Regions from separate parts of the Pseudomonas sp. TE12508 genome, predicted to be linked through region 2. Evidence: riboswitches for the same ligand, from Rfam matches in the RefSeq annotation. Region 2 holds a riboswitch; the other holds the start of a gene.
The links. A riboswitch is a leader RNA that binds a small molecule or an ion and turns the genes downstream of it on or off. The one in region 2 is predicted to bind cobalamin.
Positions count from the first base shown of each region.

Region 1: linked by a shared signal. The riboswitch ahead of ACZ9IM_RS14895 (CbtB domain-containing protein) and the one ahead of cobO (cob(I)yrinic acid a,c-diamide adenosyltransferase) in region 2 are both predicted to bind cobalamin.

Region 1 covers NZ_JBWCCN010000009.1:206,759-211,166, reverse strand. The annotation lists gene cobN (cobaltochelatase subunit CobN) at 1-268, opposite strand, end outside; gene cobW (cobalamin biosynthesis protein CobW) at 272-1,333, opposite strand; cobalamin riboswitch at 1,435-1,648, opposite strand; cobalamin riboswitch at 1,862-2,089, shown strand; gene ACZ9IM_RS14895 (CbtB domain-containing protein) at 2,211-2,417, shown strand; gene ACZ9IM_RS14890 (CbtA family protein) at 2,429-3,136, shown strand; gene ACZ9IM_RS14885 (cobalamin biosynthesis protein) at 3,133-3,546, shown strand; gene cobM (precorrin-4 C(11)-methyltransferase) at 3,629-4,375, shown strand.
Region 2 covers NZ_JBWCCN010000002.1:145,119-149,526, forward strand. The annotation lists gene ACZ9IM_RS02845 (PQQ-dependent sugar dehydrogenase) at 1-535, opposite strand, end outside; gene ACZ9IM_RS02850 (hypothetical protein) at 604-1,188, opposite strand; cobalamin riboswitch at 1,343-1,575, shown strand; gene cobO (cob(I)yrinic acid a,c-diamide adenosyltransferase) at 1,657-2,268, shown strand; gene ACZ9IM_RS02860 (cobyrinate a,c-diamide synthase) at 2,279-3,661, shown strand; gene bluB (5,6-dimethylbenzimidazole synthase) at 3,658-4,308, shown strand; gene cbiB (adenosylcobinamide-phosphate synthase CbiB) at 4,305-4,408, shown strand, end outside.

The sequences.
Region 1 (4,408 bases), on a different contig from region 2:
TGCCGCCGTGCAGCGAGATCAGAATCACCTTGGCGTGGCGCAGCACTTCGTCGACGTAGAGATCGACCGAGGCGTGATTCTGCACCTGCATCGGGTTGGCCAGGCGTACGCTCGGGTAATCGTCGGGCAACTGCTGCGCCGCTTCGGCAAGCAACGCCAGGCTGGAATCGCCGCTGCACAGGATCACCAGCTCGGCGGGAGTTTGTCCAAGGTCGGCGATGTTGTCATCCGACACGAAACCGCCGGGCTGGGTCCTGAGCAGGTGCATGGTTTAAACGCTGAGCGCAGCGCGCAATTGCGCTTCGAGCGCAGCGGCGTCCAGATCCTGACCGATCAACACCAGACGCGTGGTGCGTGCTTCTTCAGCGCCCCACTGACGGTCGAAGTGCTTGTCGAAACGCGTGCCCACGCCCTGGATCAGCAGGCGCATCGGCTTGTTCGGCACCGCTGCAAAACCTTTGACCCGAAGGATGCCGTGCTGGACCACCAATTGAGTCAGTGCATCCATCAGCAGGCTTTCGTCGGCTTGTGGCAGCTCGATCGAGATGGAATCGAATGCGTCGTGGTCGTGGTCGTCTTCGCCTTCATGGTGATGATCGTGATGGCTGTGGCGGCTGTCGATGTGTTCTTCAGAACCGGCACCGAGGCCGATCAGCACGTCCAGTGGCAGACGACCGCTGCTGGCTTCGATGACTTTCACCGCTGGCGGCAGTTCTTCGGCGACTTCCAGGCGCACGCGGGCCAGGTCTTCAGCGCTGATCAGGTCGGCCTTGTTGAGGATCACCAGGTCGGCGCTGGCCAGTTGGTCGGCGAACAGCTCGTGCAGCGGCGATTCGTGGTCCAGGTTCGGGTCGAGTTTGCGCTGGGCATCGACCTGATCCGGGAACGCCGCGAAGGTGCCAGCAGCGACGGCCGGGCTGTCGACCACGGTGATCACCGCGTCAACCGTGCAGGCGCTACGGATTTCTGGCCATTGGAAGGCTTGAACCAAAGGTTTTGGCAGGGCCAGGCCCGAAGTTTCGATCAGGATATGGTCAAGGTCGCCGCGCCGCGCGACCAGTTCGCGCATCACCGGGAAGAATTCTTCCTGAACCGTGCAGCACAGGCAGCCGTTGGCCAGTTCGTAAACGCGGCCGTTGGCTTCTTCTTCGGTGCAACCGATCGAGCACTGCTTGAGGATTTCGCCGTCGATGCCCAGCTCGCCGAACTCATTGACGATCACTGCGATGCGACGGCCCTGGGCGTTGTCGAGCATGTGGCGCAGCAAAGTGGTTTTGCCCGAGCCGAGGAAGCCGGTAACGATGGTGACGGGGAGTTTGGCCAGTGTTTTCATCGGATGCCCTTTGGCAAGGTGGCGGGCATACGGGACGACAATCGCAGCGGCGGATGCACGCGCGCAAGAGTTCCGCCACCGGATCACCCCGCCCGGTTGTAGTGAGAATCTGTGTCGAGGCAGGTCTCCTGGCTGACGGTGTGCCAATCGTTCGACTGGCGTTTGCTGCGCCTTCCCGCGAACCTGATGGATCAGGGCTTGCAGTGGCGTGGCAGCGAACATCACCGTTCACAGTTGCGGGGGCAGCCGCGGCATCGACCGCGTTCCCTTCTTAGCTTCGGCAGACGCCGAAGAACCTCGAAAGCGCAAGGCTACGCATCGTGTGGGGGCGGGTCAATGTCCTATAGGAGAATGCGATCACTTGATGATCGTTGCCACGCTCTGCGTGGGAATGCCTCAACGGACGCTCCGCGTTCGGCTGTGAAAGGGACGCGGAGCGTCCCGGGCTGCATTCCCACGCAGAGCGTGGGAACGATCAACTCAAACGAGAACCCTTGCCAATTGACGCCCAACCCCCGCCCATGCTCTCCTACACGCCTTGTTACGGGTGCCCTTCACAGGGTGAAACGGGAAACCGGTGAATCATGTGCTTTACTCTAAAGCCATGTCAGTCCGGTGCTGCCCCCGCAACGGTAAGCGAGTGAAGCGTCAGATCCACTGTGCCCGTCATATGGCATGGGAAGGTGATGCTTGCAGGTTTGGGCGCAAGCCCTGCCCCTCGCGAGCCCGGAGACCGGCCCGCAACACAAAGTGACTCTTACGTTCACTGAATAACAAACCCGCGGTGGGCGGGCGCTGTTCGAAATCTCTGCGTGCCCCGGCGTACGGAGGTTTTCATGCGCTCTATTCACCCGCTGACAGACCAGAGGGAAGCGCCATGTCGATCATCAGCAGTACCGGCAGCAACACCGATAAAAAGAGCACGATCAGCACCACCACTACCCTGAGCCAACGCCTGACCGCCGCTTTTTGTGCGTCGATTCTTGGCGCCAGCCTTGTGTATTTCGCCGGTTTCTCGCACATCGAAGCGGTGCACAACGCCGCGCACGATACCCGTCACAGCGCCGCATTCCCGTGCCATTGAGACCTGCTGACATGATCAAGCGTATTGCGCAAACCGCAGGTTTCACCGGGCTGCTGGCCGCCCTGCTGCTGACCCTGCTGCAAAGCTTCTGGGTGGCTCCGCTGATTCTGCAGGCCGAGACCTACGAAAAATCCGAGCCGGCCGCGGTTGAAATCCACGAGCACGCCGCGGGAGCTGTCACCGCTCACACCCACGATGCCGAAGCCTGGGAGCCTGAAGACGGCTGGCAGCGCGTGCTGTCGACCACCGGCGGCAATCTGGTGGTAGCGGTGGGTTTCGCCCTGATGCTCGCGGGCCTCTACACCTTACGCGCTCCACGCCGTACCTCTCAGGGCCTGCTTTGGGGCCTGGCGGGTTACGCGACGTTCGTGCTGGCGCCAACCCTCGGCCTGCCACCTGAGCTGCCGGGCACTGCCGCGGCGGATCTGGCGCAACGGCAGATCTGGTGGATTGGCACTGCCGCGTCCACCGCTGTCGGCATCGCGCTGATCGTGTTCAGCCGCCACTGGCTGATGAAGATCCTCGGCGTGGCGATTCTGGCCGCTCCGCACGTCATCGGCGCGCCACAACCGGAAGTGCACTCCATGCTCGCTCCCGAAGCCCTGGAAGCGCAGTTCAAAATCGCTTCGCAGCTGACCAACATGGCGTTCTGGCTGGCCCTCGGCCTGATCAGCGCCTGGTTGTTCCGCCGCAAAAGCGATGGCCAATACTCCGCATGACAGACGTCAGCGCAGCGCCGACCCTGGTGGTCGGCCTGGGCTGCCAGCGCGGCTGCCCCGTCAGCACGCTGCGGGCGCTGCTTGATCAAGCGTTACAGGCCCATCAAATCGAGCTCCGTGAGATCAAGGCCTTGGCCAGTATCGACCTGAAGCGCGAAGAACCCGCCCTGATCGAACTGGCCGAACAACTGGCATTGCCGTTGATGTATTTCAGCAGCGAACAATTGGCCGGTTATGAACCGCAACTCAGCCACCACTCGGACATCGCGTTCGAACGCACCGGCTGTTACGGCGTAGCGGAAAGTGCCGCGCTGGCACTGGCCGAACAGTTGGCTCAGGGACCGGCAAAGTTGCTGATTCCACGACAAAAATACGCCCAGGCCACCCTTGCATTGGCCAGCGCCGCGTAAAATCCCCGATAATCCCCGCCTTCGATCATGAGCAATCTTCATCTGAAGCGTGCCCATACCCTTTTTCTGACAGGAAACGACGATGACCGTCTACTTCATTGGCGCAGGCCCCGGCGACCCGGAACTGATCACCGTCAAAGGCCAGCGGCTGATTCGTAGCTGCCCGGTCATCATCTATGCAGGCTCCCTGGTCCCCGCCGCTGTACTGGACGGCCACCGCGCCGAACAGGTGGTCAACAGCGCCGAATTGCATCTGGAACAGATCATCGAGCTGATCAAGAACGCCCATGCCAACGGCCAGGACGTGGCCCGGGTGCATTCCGGTGATCCGAGCCTGTACGGCGCGATTGGCGAGCAGATTCGCTATTTGCGTGAACTCGACATCCCTTTTGAAATCATTCCCGGCGTCACCGCCACCGCCGCCTGCGCGGCGCTTTTGGGTGCTGAACTGACCTTGCCGGACGTGTCACAAAGCGTGATTCTGACCCGCTACGCCGACAAGACCGCGATGCCGGCCGGTGAAGAGCTGGGCAGTCTGGCGCAGCATGGGGCGACCATGGCGATCCACCTCGGGGTCAATCATCTGGAGAAGATCCTTGCTGAATTGCTGCCGCACTACGGCGCCGATTGCCCGATCGCGGTGATTCATCGGGCGACCTGGCCGGATCAGGACTGGGTCGTGGGGACGCTGGCGGATATTGCCGAGAAGGTTCAAGCCAAGGGATTTCGCCGCACGGCGCTGATTCTGGTGGGCCGGGTGTTGGGCAGCGATCACTTCAGTGAATCGTCGCTGTATCGCGCGGGGCATGCGCACCTCTACAGACCCTGAGATGATCGTTCCCACGCTCTGCGTGGGAATGCA
Region 2 (4,408 bases):
CGTAGTGGAAACGCAGCAGGCGATCAGTGTCGGCGACGTACAGGTCATTACCGACCAGGGTCATGCCGAAGGGCGAGTTGAGGTTTTCCAGGAATACCGTGCGGGTTTCGGCAACGCCATCGTGGTCGTTGTCCCGCAGCAGGGTGATGCGGTTCGGGCTGGGGACGCCGGCACCGGCGCGGCCCATGACTTTGCCCATGACCCAGCCGCGAATGCCTTGGCCATCATCGGGTTTAGGCGGTGCGTTGGTTTCGGCCACCAGCACATCGCCGTTGGGCAACACATAGAGCCAGCGCGGATGATCGAGGCCTTCGGCAAACGCCGCCACTTGAGTCCCGGTCGCGGCGACAGGTTTCTTACCTTCAGGCCAGCCGATCGCCGGGGCGATGTTCACCGTCGGGATCAGGGTTTTATTCGGTTCTGGCAGTTTGGGCGACGGGCCTGTGCCATCCGAGACTTGCAGGCTGGAGGTTTCACCACAGGCAGCGAGCCCTCCGGCGAGCGCGATGATGAAAACGAGCTGGGGTTTGCGCATTACTGATCTTCCCTATGAATGCATTGACGTAATCATAGAGAAGCGTAGACGTTCGATGGTTCAACCGGTCAGCCGCGGGCTTCCTTGAGCAGAACAGCGATGCCTGGATGGTAGTTGCCGGCTTCATTGCGCAACTTGCGGTAGGCGTAAGGGAAATACCAGGCCACGGCGCAGGTATGTTCCTTTTGCAGGTCGTCGACCATGTCCTGGAGTTCTTCCGGGGTGGCGCTGTGCTGGGCTTTTTGTGGCGCGACAAACAGACAGCCAAGTTTCAGATCGCTGGCGTAGCTGATTCGCTTCGCGTCACTGGTGATGTCCGCCAGTGCCTGAGTCAGGTTCAGGCTATTGACCCGTGGCCAGCGCTGGGTGGCCTGGAGATACGCGCGCTCTTCGCTGCTGGCGATAAACAGATCGGCGCGGGCGTTGCGTTCGCCTTCTTCGATCTGTTTGCGGGTCGACGTCTGTGCCAGCGTGACCATTTCTGCCATCCAGGCAGCGGCGCAGAGCAGGCCGAGGTTGGTTTTTTCGTCGTACCAGTAAGGTGTATCGTTATCGCCGCGCACGGCGTTGTAGCGGTCGATACAGTCAAACCAGCGTTCCAGCACCGGGCGCAGGAATTCCAGCTTCGGATTGCTGATGATCATGCCTTGCATGGGGCTCACCCTTGTTATTGTGTTGTCAGGTTGTGGCTCTTTGATATCACTGCTGGCAGTGTGGCACAAGATTGGCGTCAGTTAATTGATCGACGGCAGTTATTCGCTCAGCGGTGTCCCGGCTTTAATTGACGCTCCACCCCCAACCCTCTAACCTTCGCGGCTTGTTTCAGGTGCTCTGTGACCTTGGTCGACAGAGTGAAACAGGGAAGCCGGTGAGTGAATTTCTTCCAGCGAAGAATGATCACGATCCCGGCGCTGCCCCCGCAACGGTAAATGAGTGAAAACTGCGCCTTGAGCCACTGTGTTGATGTCAACATGGGAAGGCGCGCAGTCAGGCGCAAGCTGCTCATGAGCCCGGAGACCGGCCTGATTCATCCAACGGCATCACGGTGGGCGATGCCAGGCTTCTTGCCGTCTATTCTTGTGCCTGCCCGCCGTTATCCAGCCTCAACGGAGAGCTCCCCCATGACTGATACTCCCGATCGTGACGAACGCCATCTGGCGCGCATGCTGCGCAAAAAAGCGGTGATCGACGAACGCATCGCCAACTCCCCGAATGAATGCGGTTTGCTGCTGGTGCTTTCCGGCAACGGCAAAGGCAAAAGCAGCTCGGCGTTCGGCATGCTTGCGCGGGCCATGGGCCACGGCATGCAGTGCGGCGTGGTGCAGTTCATCAAGGGGCGCACCAGCACCGGCGAGGAGCTGTTCTTCCGACGCTTCCCGGAGCAAGTGCGTTTTCATGTGATGGGCGAAGGCTTTACCTGGGAAACCCAGGATCGCCAACGTGACATCGCCGCCGCCGAAGCCGCCTGGGCAGTGTCCCGCGAATTGCTGCGTGATCCGGCCATTGGTCTGGTGGTGCTCGATGAGTTGAACATCGCCCTCAAGCACGGCTACCTCGATCTCGATCAGGTGCTCAGCGACTTGCAGGCCCGTCCACCGATGCAGCACGTGGTGGTCACCGGTCGTGGCGCCAAACCGGAGATGATCGAGCTGGCCGACACCGTCACTGAAATGGGCATGATCAAGCACGCCTTCCAGGCCGGAATCAAAGCGCAAAAAGGCGTCGAGCTGTGAACTGCACATTATGAATAGCCATCGTCAATGCCCGGCGGTACTGATCGCCGCGCCGGCCTCCGGTCAGGGCAAGACCACCGTCACCGCCGCGCTCGCCCGTTTGCATCGCAATCAGGGGCGCAAGGTTCGTGTGTTCAAATGCGGCCCGGACTTTCTCGACCCGATGATTCTCGAGCGCGCCAGCGGCGCACCGGTTTATCAACTCGACATGTGGATGGTCGGCGAGCAAGAAAGTCGACGGCTATTGTGGGAAGCCGCTGGCGAAGCCGACCTGATCCTCATCGAAGGCGTCATGGGGCTGTTCGACGGTACGCCGTCCAGTGCCGACCTGGCGCGGCACTTCGGTGTGCCGGTGCTCGGCGTGATCGACGGCACCGCGATGGCGCAGACGTTTGGCGCGCTGGCCCTGGGCCTTGCGCGTTATCAGCCGGATTTGCCGTTTGCCGGTGTGCTGGCCAATCGGGTCGGCACCGTGCGCCATGCGCAATTGCTGGAAGGCAGCCTGACTGAAGGCTTGCGCTGGTACGGAGCGTTGTCCCGGGAGACCGGGATCGAATTGCCGAGTCGGCATCTCGGCCTGGTTCAGGCCAGTGAATTGAATGATCTCGACCTGCGTCTCGATGCGGCGGCCGACTCCTTGGCCAGCAGTTGCGATGTGGCGCTGCCGCCAGCCGTGGAATTCGCCGCGCCTGAAATGATCGCAGCCGAACCGTTGCTGGCCGGTGTGCGGATTGCCGTGGCCCGGGATGAAGCTTTCGCGTTTACCTACGGCGCGAGCCTGGATCTGCTGCGGGCCATGGGCGCCGAATTGACTTTCTTTTCGCCGATCCGCGACAGCGAATTACCTGAGGCAGACAGCCTCTATCTGCCGGGCGGTTACCCTGAATTGCACCATGTAGCGTTGTCGCAAAACACGCCGATGCTGACCGCGATCCGCGCTCACCACGCGGCGGGCAAACCGTTGCTGGCCGAGTGTGGCGGCATGCTGTATCTGCTGGATTCCTTGACCGATGTCGAGGGCACTCGCGCTGAACTGGTTGGCTTGCTGGCCGGTGAGGCGGTGATGCAGAAGCGTCTTGCCGCGTTGGCCTTGCAGGCGGTCGAATTGCCGGAAGGTTTGCTGCGTGGGCACACGTATCACCACTCGCTGACCAGCACCGGACTTGAGCCGATTGCTCGAGGGTTGAGCCCCAATGGCGGGCGAGGGGCGGAGGCGGTTTATCGTGAGGGGCGGATGACGGCCTCTTATGTACATTTTTATTTTCCGTCCAATCCATCGGCGATTGCAGCGCTGTTTGTGCCTGACCTTGAGGCCGCCTTCGCGAGCAAGCCCGCTCCCACAGGGGCATGCAATTCAAATGTGGGAGCGGGCTTGCTCGCGAAGAGGCCATGACCGACAACACATTTTCCGAAGCCGAACGCGCAGCCGTCTACCGAGCCATCGCCGAACGCCGCGACATGCGGCACTTCAGCGGCGGTACGGTTGAACCCGAGTTACTGAGACGTCTGCTCGAAGCCGCGCACCAAGCGCCGAGTGTCGGCCTGATGCAGCCCTGGCGTTTCATCCGCATCAGCGATCGGGCACTGCGCGGCAAGATTCAACAGCTGGTGGAAGAAGAGCGCATCCGCACTGCCGAAGCCCTCGGCGAGCGCTCCGACGAATTCATGAAGCTCAAGGTCGAAGGCATCAACGACTGCGCCGAGGTGCTGGTCGCCGCGCTGATGGACGATCGTGATCGGCACATTTTCGGCCGTCGTACGCTGCCGGAAATGGACATGGCCTCGCTGTCCTGCGCCATCCAGAACCTTTGGCTTGCGTCCCGCGCCGAAGGCCTGGGCATGGGCTGGGTGTCATTGTTCGAGCCACAAGCGCTGGCGGACTTGCTGGGTTTACCGACCGGGGCCAAGCCTTTGGCCGTTCTTTGTCTGGGACCGGTCAAGGAGTTCTACCCGGCGCCGATGTTGGTACTCGAAGGCTGGGCGCAGGCGCGTCCACTCAGCGAATTGCTGTATGAAAATTATTGGGGAGTGAGTCAATGAGTGTGGCGTTGTTGAGTGTCGCCGCGGTCGCGCTGGATGCGCTGCTGGGTGAGCCCAAACGCTGGCATCCGCTGGTGGCGTTCGGTCGTTTTGCCGATCG